2 regions of the Paenibacillus sp. IHB B 3084 genome follow, and region 1 is predicted to be linked to the other one. Evidence: riboswitches for the same ligand, from Rfam matches in the RefSeq annotation. Region 1 holds a riboswitch; the other holds the start of a gene.
The links. Region 1 has a riboswitch for glycine ahead of ASL14_RS18755 (alanine/glycine:cation symporter family protein). Riboswitches for the same ligand answer to the same signal wherever they lie in the genome.
Positions count from the first base shown of each region.

Region 2: it holds a riboswitch for glycine, as region 1 does, so the genes downstream of both, gcvT (glycine cleavage system aminomethyltransferase GcvT) here and ASL14_RS18755 (alanine/glycine:cation symporter family protein) in region 1, are expected to answer to the same signal.

Region 1 is NZ_CP013203.1:3,996,977-4,001,398, forward strand. It holds gene ASL14_RS18740 (oxidoreductase) at 1-357, shown strand, start outside; partial or broken gene ASL14_RS18745 (family 1 glycosylhydrolase) at 388-558, shown strand; partial or broken gene ASL14_RS18750 (glycoside hydrolase family 1 protein) at 625-2,081, shown strand; glycine riboswitch at 2,273-2,349, shown strand; glycine riboswitch at 2,367-2,461, shown strand; gene ASL14_RS18755 (alanine/glycine:cation symporter family protein) at 2,621-4,039, shown strand; gene ASL14_RS18760 (radical SAM/SPASM domain-containing protein) at 4,248-4,422, opposite strand, start outside.
Region 2 is NZ_CP013203.1:4,250,183-4,254,604, forward strand. It holds gene gcvPA (aminomethyl-transferring glycine dehydrogenase subunit GcvPA) at 1-721, opposite strand, end outside; gene gcvT (glycine cleavage system aminomethyltransferase GcvT) at 852-1,952, opposite strand; glycine riboswitch at 2,033-2,129, opposite strand; glycine riboswitch at 2,130-2,321, opposite strand; gene gcvH (glycine cleavage system protein GcvH) at 2,621-3,016, shown strand; gene ASL14_RS19990 (PTS mannitol transporter subunit IIBC) at 3,410-4,422, shown strand, end outside.

The DNA of each region.
Region 1 (4,422 bases):
CTGCCTTACCCGCAGTTCACCATTCACGGGACGAAAGGCAGCTTTGTCAAATGGGGGGACGATCAGCAGGAAACCTGGCTGAAAGCCGGCAAGACCCCGGATGCGGAAGGTTTCGGACTGGATGATCCGTCTTCCTATGGCAAGCTTAAATACGTGCTACCCGGTAGCAGTGAAGCTATTGAAGAAACCATTCCTACACCGGTAGGAGATTATGGACAACTGTATGACTCATTGTATGCGTCTATCGTGAACGGCACACCCAAGCTGGTGAAGGACGAGGAGATTTTGCTGACAATTGAAATATTGGAAAACGGCTTTAAGCAGCCTTCCCCGTCCATCGTTGATTTCCGGCGATAGACTTGCCATCAAGAAAGGAAGTTATGCCATAACCAGTGTGAGGGTGCTTATAACGAGGATGGTAATGGCTGGTCCACTCAGGACGTATCGCCACAAGGAATCAAGGGCTCTATTACAGAAGTGCCTACAGAAGACAATATGAAGCTGGTAGGTATTGATTTTTACCATCGTTACAAAGAAGATATCAAGCTGTTTGCGCAGGACAACACCTGATTGGAATGCTCCACAAGTGTTAACCTATAAACTAAGAAAAGAGGCTCTTATACTATGACTAAGACATTAAAAGGATTTCCGAAAAACTTTCTGTGGGGCGGGGCAACCGCAGCCAACCAATTGGAAGGCGCTTTTGACGTAGATGGAAAAGGATTGTCCAGTGCGGACGTAATTGCCTATGTACCCAAAGCAGAGCGCACAAACGATCATGCTATAGAGATTTCGTCCGAGCGACTCGAAGACATTTTGGCTGGCAAGGTAAATGCCCGTTTTCCAAAGCGCGAAGGTGTGGACTTCTATCATCATTACAAAGAAGATATCGCATTGTTTGCGGAAATGGGCTTTAAGGTATTCCGTATGTCCATCAACTGGTCGCGGATTTTCCCGAATGGCGATGATGCAGAGCCGAATGAAGCAGGACTGCAATTTTACGATAATGTATTTGACGAGCTGCGCAAGTATGGGATAGAGCCACTGGTGACATTGTCCCATTACGAAACACCGCTAGGTCTGACACAGAAGTATAATGGGTGGCTGGGTCGCGAAGTAATACAGCACTACGTAAATTATGCCGAAACGGTGTTTACACGTTATAAGGATAAAGTGAAATACTGGCTGACTTTTAATGAGATCAATGTGATGACGATGAGTCCGTTCACAGGTGGCGGTGTGGTCATTGACCGTGTAGATAACAAGCAGCAAGCGATCTATCAAGCCCTGCATCACCAGTTTGTGGCGAGCGCATTGGCGACAAAACGAGGCCATGAGATTATTCCTGGCTCTCAAATCGGATGTATGCTGGCTCGTATGGAAAGCTATGCACATACGTGTAACCCGGAAGACGTGCTGAAAAGTCAGCATGAAAACCAGATGAATCTGTTCTTTACGGATGTACATGCCCGTGGGAAATATTCAAATTATATGAACCGTTATTTTGAAGAAAATAATATTGTTTTGCACACAGAACCCGGCGATGCCGAAATTCTGAAAAACAACACGGTCGATTACATCTCATTCAGCTATTACATGACCTTGACTGTCTCTGCAGGTCCGGAAGGCGAGAAAGCAGCGGGGAACCTGATTGGCGGCGTGAAAAATCCATATTTGCAATCCTCTGACTGGGGCTGGCAGATTGATCCGATCGGCCTGCGTGTTACGCTGAACACATTATATGACCGTTATCAAAGCCGCTGTTCATCGTGGAAAACGGCTTGGGTGCATATGACAAGGTGGAAGAAGACGGCTCCATTCACGACACGTATCGCATTGATTATTTGCGCCAACATATCGCTCAAATGAAGGAAGCGATTGCGGACGGTGTGGATCTGATCGGTTACACTAGCTGGGGACCTATCGACCTCGTGAGTATGTCCACTTCCGAAATGTCCAAGCGTTACGGATTTATTTATGTTGATCTGGACGATGACGGTAACGGAACACTGAAGCGCTCCAAGAAGGATTCTTTTGACTGGTACAAAAATGTAATTGCCACCAACGGCGAAGAACTGTAATCCAAGCTAACTGAATATAACCCAATATGGCCTGGGGGCGGGTGCGGCAGAGAACATCATGAGGATGAATCTGGCTGCGCCCGCCTTTATTTTATAGGCTCATCTTAAGATAACCAAACGACTTCACAAATTTTTCACTTGTAAAAAGCTGAAAGTTTTCTGTATAATAAAAAACAATTTCATATGTCTGGTTGATGTTTGCGGGAGATGGAACGTAAGTTCCGACCGAAGGGGCAAAACTCTCAGGTGCTTGGGCTGATAACAGCAACAAGCGGGACCGTAAACGGACAGAACTCTGGAGAGACCCTTAATTGGGCGCCGAAGGTGCACCGCAGATATCATCTGCTTAAACTCTCAGGCAAAAGGACAGAGACGCGAATAACCTGTGACAGGGGATGCCCTAGGCTTTTTTATGAGCTGTTAGTGGCTGAATCCTGCACAAGATGGTTGTATTTTTTCGTGCCTTTAACCTCTCCAGGAGTCGAATCAGCGGATTTGACTCTTTTTTGTTTTTTAATATGCTGGAGGAGCGGGTTGAAATGAATTTGGTACATGTGTTAGAAGCGATTAGCAGTTGGATATGGGGTGCCCCTCTGATCATTCTCGTCATGGGAACAGGTCTGTGGCTGACCATACGTTTGAAAATGTTGCAGGTTTTCCGCCTGCCTCTGGCGATCAAGCTGATCGGCAAGGCCCCAAATGAAGGTAGCGGGGATGTCAGCAGCTTTGCGGCCCTGAGTACGGCGCTGGCGGCTACAGTAGGTACAGGAAGTATCGTCGGCGTTGCAACAGCGATTAAGCTGGGGGGACCGGGTGCCTTGTTCTGGATGGTTGTTGCAGCCTTTTTCGGGATGGCGACGAAATATGCGGAAGGTGTGCTTGCGGTAAAATACCGGGTGAAGGATCGGAATGGACAATTTTCCGGCGGCCCTATGTATTATATTGAAAAAGGGCTTGGACGCCGCTTTAAACCGCTGGCGATGCTGTTCGCCTTTTCCGGGATGCTGGTGGCGCTGTTCGGGATTGGAACGTTTCCGCAGGTCAAAGCGATTGTATCCTCGACCGAAAACAGCTTTGGTGTTCCGCCGATTGTAACGGCAGTGATCATTGCTACCCTTACGGGACTCGTTACCATTGGAGGGCTCAAAAGCATTGCCAAGGTATCGACCAAAGTCGTTCCCTTCAAAACAGGCTTGTACGTGCTGATCTGTATGATCGTACTGATTCGGTTCGCCGATCAGATTCCTGCCGCACTCGCGCTTGTGCTGCATTCGGCATTTTCCACGACGTCTGCGACGGGTGGATTTGCCGGGGCTACAATTATGCTGGCAATGCGCAGCGGGGTAGCCAGAGGGATTTTTGCCAATGAGGCCGGATTGGGAAGCGCACCGATTGCAGCCGCAGCCGCCAAAACCAAATGGCCTGCGGAGCAGGGGTTGATTTCCATGACAGGTGTCTTTATAGATACGATGATTATTTGTGTGATGACCGGGTTGACGCTGCTGGTTAGCGGCGTATGGAGCGGTCCTACCGATGCGGGCTTGATGACGCAGCAAGCTTTCTCCAGCGCATTCCCGCTTGGTGCGGAACTGCTCACAATCATTCTGATTATGTTTGCGTTCACCACGATGCTTGGCTGGAACTACTACGGAGAACGCTGTGTTGAATATTTGCTGGGTGTCAAATGGATTAAACCGTACCGTTATCTGTTCATTGCACTGGTTGCCGGAGGCGCGTTTATTAAGCTGGATGCGATCTGGTTACTGGCAGATATCTTTAACGCCATGATGGCCTTCCCGAACTTGATTGCACTGCTTGGCTTGTCGGGAATTGTAGTTGCAGAAACCCGTACCTATATGGATTCCCTGTATCCCAACAAGAAAAAGGGAATAATTGCAGGTGCCAGTGCAGGAGCAGCCATAGACATAGAAGAAAAAGGACAAACAGTTAGCTCGTAAAGAAACAACGAAAAGGGAGTGTCCCTCAGCCATTACAGGCTGGGAGGGCACTCCCTTTTTGCGTTATAGAGCAGGATGAAGCTCGGGCGCTCTATAGATATGTGTACTTAGCCTACTTTAGGATTAGCTTAAATTGCCGGGTACAGATTTGGACAGACGGCCAGTTGTAATCGCTGTAGGTCGTACAGCAGGACGAATAATCTTCATGTTATTTCACCTCCTCCGATTGGGATTGCAGCCATACCGTACGCAAGGTTCGCTTGATCTGCCGTTTTTCGTAGGAGCAAGGGCGGTTCCCCGTGCGCATCCGGTACAGGGGGCAATGATTCCCCTGACAGGCAGGTCGGAAAAAGCAGGCTTGGCACTTTGCGTCCGTTTCTTCA
Region 2 (4,422 bases), 250 kb from region 1:
TGACAACCATAAGACCCTTGTGGGCATGGATCAGGTCAGCCATCGGCTTCAGATTTTCCACGGCCCCGAAAAAATTAGGGCTTTGGACCAAAACTGCCGCCGTCTGCTCCGATATGGCCGCCGTTAATGCCTTCACGTCAGTTACACCATCTGCACAGTCGATCTCTACGATATCCAAATCCAGCCCGCGCGCATAGGCAGCCAACACCTGACGTGCCTCCGGATGGACGGTCCGCGATACGATAATCTGCTTGCGGCGGGTGGCAGCGGCAGCCAATGAGCCTGCTTCTGCCAGCGCAGTCGCTCCATCATACATGCTGGCATTGGCTACAGCCATGCCTGTTAATTCGCATATATACGATTGAAATTCGAAGATGGCTTGCAGCTCGCCCTGGCTTACCTCCGGCTGATAAGGAGTGTAGGCTGTATAAAATTCCGAGCGCGAAGTGATATGCTGGATGACGGACGGAATATGATGATCGTAAATCCCTGCGCCGAGAAAGCTGGCGTGCGTGTCTGTATTGGCATTTTGCCCGGCCAGTCCTGATAAGTGGCGGGTTAAGGCTCTTTCGTCTAATCGAGAAGACAGGGGCAGCTCCCCTTTATACCGGATCGCCTCAGGAATATCGCTGAATAAATCGTCGATGGACGATGCGCCGACCACGCGCAGCATTTCAGCTTGATCCTGCTCGGTCATGGGAAGATAACGATGCTGTTTCATTGGGTCTGGCTCCTTTCAACCAACAAGATCGTAAAAACGTAAAACGATTAATAAACGATTAATAAATGATTGCCAACTGGGCAGCGGTTAGTAACGGATCACGATAGTTATAGTAAGACGAGCGTTTAAATCAGTGTGGACGTTTATAAAAGGGTGCGGCTACCACCTCGGCGCGCAGGCGCTTGCCACGAATCTCGACCTCCAGCGGCGTGGATAGGGAACTAAAACGACTGTCCACCAGAGCCAAACCCAGATTACGTTTTAAGGTGGGCGACTGGGTTCCCGTTGTGACCTCGCCGATGTGCTGTCCTTCCGCAAAAACGGGATAATGGGCACGCGGTATGCCACGGTCAAGCATTTCCAGCCCGATCAGCTTGCGCGGAATGCCTTGTTCTTTCTGGCGTTGCAGAGCCTCTCTACCGATAAAATCTCCCTTATTCAGCTTGACGAAAAAGCCTAAACCAGCTTCCAGCGGTGAAATCGTGGCGGACAGCTCCTGTCCGTACAGCGGCAGCCGCGCCTCGAAACGCAGTGTATCCCGGGCTCCAAGTCCGGCGGGAACCAGACCATACGGCTCACCGATGCGAAGCAATCCGTCCCACACTGCCGGTGCATTCGCAGCAGGCACATAAAATTCAAAGCCGTCTTCCCCCGTGTATCCGGTGCGGGAGACGAGCGCTTTTGCTCCGAATAATTGCACATTCTCGCTGAATCGGAAGGAAGCCAGCTTTGTAATGTCCGTGTCTGTCACGGCTGCGGCAATACGTGCAGCTTCAGGTCCTTGCAACGCCAGCAGTGCCACCGCATCTGATATGTTTTCCATATGAACGGATGCAGGCGCATGGCGAAGCAGCCAATCCCAATCCTTATCGATGTTGGAGGCATTCACAACGAGCATGTAACGCTCCGGCCCTTTGTAGTAGACAAGGAGGTCGTCTACTACACCTCCATCCGGGTAACACAGGAGCGAATATTGGGCCTGGCCCGGCTCCAATTGGCTGACATCGTTCGTCGTCACCTGTTGCAGAAATGCTTCGGCTTCCTGGCCCTCGACCAAGAATTCACCCATATGCGATACATCGAATAATCCTGCACGTTGCCGGACGGCCTCATGTTCCTTTTGAATGCCACTGAACTGTACAGGCAGCTCCCAGCCGCCAAAATCAATGCAACGAACCCCCGACAGCGTGCTGTAGGATGAATGCAGCGGCGTTTTTCGCAAGTTAGTCATTTTTCCACTCCTATCCGGTGTGATCGGCTAAACAAAAAAGACAGGCCGAAAAAAACGTATGGACGGCAGTCCACACACTTTTTTTCAGCTCTGTCCTTGATACCTGAGAGTTACCCCGGTGTGTACCGGGTTTCCCCTTGGGTGATCCGCCTGTATGGCGAATGCTCTCCAGAGATGCGTCCGGCAGAGGTCCTTTTGCCTGAGAGATTCACCTGCGGTGCAGGTTTACTCCTTCGGCGCTGCCTCTGGATCAGCTATACGTCATCCGGTCCTGCCGGTTGGTTACAGCTTGATCCGACTCGCTTGCTGCCTTGTTTTACAGGTGGCAACAGCGATGCGAGTGTTGACAGTCTCTCCCTCCACGTTCATCCGCGTTTACAATTATCGGGTGTTTCCAAAAGCACTTGTTATAACCCATTAATACGCAAATTTATTCGAAATGTCAACAAAAATGTCATGAAAAACATTGTTAAAAACATTTTATTCATAAATAAGGATATGTAAGCGTTTGTTATAATCTGTCGTATTTTAGTTAGAAAGATATATGGAGTAATGTGAAATATTTTTGTTAGTATTATTGACATGATAGTTCTAGTTGTCATAATCTTAACCTGTCATAGACGGGTAGGCAAAACGATGTAATCCATATGAAAGCGAGGCGGAGCAGGATGAGTGAAGTGAAGCAGCAATTGTGGTACACGGAAGAACATGAATGGGTTCAGCGCACAGAGGATGGAACGGTACGAATCGGTATTACGGACTTTGCACAGCATCAACTGGGCGATATCGTTTTTGTGGAGCTGCCTGGGGAGGGAGCAGCGATTGAGCAGGGGGCGGAGATTGGTACTATTGAATCGGTAAAGACAGTATCCGACCTGTTCGCTCCAGTAACGGGAACGGTGTTGAAGGTGAATGAAGCGCTGGAAGGTACGCCTGAGCTGGTAAACGAATCGCCCTACGAAAAAGGCTGGATGATCGAAGTGAAGATTGGGGAAGATCTGGAGGGAGCATTAAGCAAGCTGCTGTCTGCGGATCAGTACGAGCAGTTGACTGCCAATGAGTAATAATGGGGCAATGTAGATTGGATAATTGAATAAGGGCGGCGTTTGTCCGCTCGATTTTGTATAAAAATAGTCGCGATGAATTGGCATAGCGGCTATTTTTGCTGTCTTTTTTTGCAAGCGTAATTACGTGTTTTTCTCTTGTTTAGAGGATAGACCTCATACATAAATTGTACCGATGACAGGATGGTTTTTCAACTAAACACTCGTGTTACAGGCCATATTAAGAGGAATTATGCAGAATGATTTCGCGCCTGTTTATCTTAAATTTAAATGTTGTCATCAACGTTCATGACGAAAGTACGTTTTCATTTCGTTGATGAAGATAGCGTTGTCATTTAGTATGAATTTTAAGAAAAGGTAGTGATGCTTTTTACCTAAAAGGAGGATATGAATATGAGCACAGTGGACACAAAGTCCAGTTCAAACGGAGGAGCGCGCGTTGCCGTACAGCGTTTTGGCCGTTTTCTCAGTGGTATGGTTATGCCCAATATGGGGGCCTTTATCGCATGGGGATTGATCACGGCACTCTTTATTCCGACCGGATGGTTCCCAAATGAGGGGTTTGCACAACTGGTTGATCCGATGAAAAATTATTTGCTGCCGCTGCTGATCGGTTATACAGGTGGCACAATGATTCACGGACAGCGCGGAGGTGTGATCGGGGCCATTATGACGATGGGTGTCATTGTCGGGGCGGCCATTCCGATGTTTCTCGGCGCGATGGTAGCTGGTCCGCTGGCTGCATGGATATTGAAGAAATTCGACAAAGCGATTGACGGCAAAGTTAAATCAGGCTTTGAAATGCTGGTCAATAACTTCTCGGCAGGGATTATCGGGGCGATTTTAGCGTTGCTTGCCCATGTGGCAATCGGCCCGGTAGTACAAATCATCAGTCAAGTGTTGTCAGCAGGGGTACAGTTCCTCGTGAACGCAGGGCTGTTGCCGCTCGTCAATCTCATTATTGAGCCCGGAAAAGTATTGTTTTTAAACAACGCGCTGAACCACGGAGTATTGAGTCCGATTGCGCTGGAGGAAGCTTCAAGAACAGGCAAATCCGTTTTGTTCATGCTGGAATCCAACCCTGGACCGGGGCTTGGTATTTTGCTGGCCTACTGCCTGTTTGGTAAAGGTTCTGCGAAGTCGTCGGCTCCCGGTGCGGTCATCATTCACTTTTTCGGCGGGATTCATGAAATTTATTTCCCTTATATTTTGATGAAGCCGATTCTGATTCTTGCTGCTATAGCAGGGGGCGTAGTGGGAACGTTCTGTTTCATGCTGACAGGTGCCGGACTGGTTGCAGCTCCTTCACCGGGTAGTATCATTGCTTATTTCCTGATGACGCCAAAAGGTGGATATTTGCCAATGCTGAGCGGTGTGATCGCTGCTGCGGTCGTATCGTTTGCTGT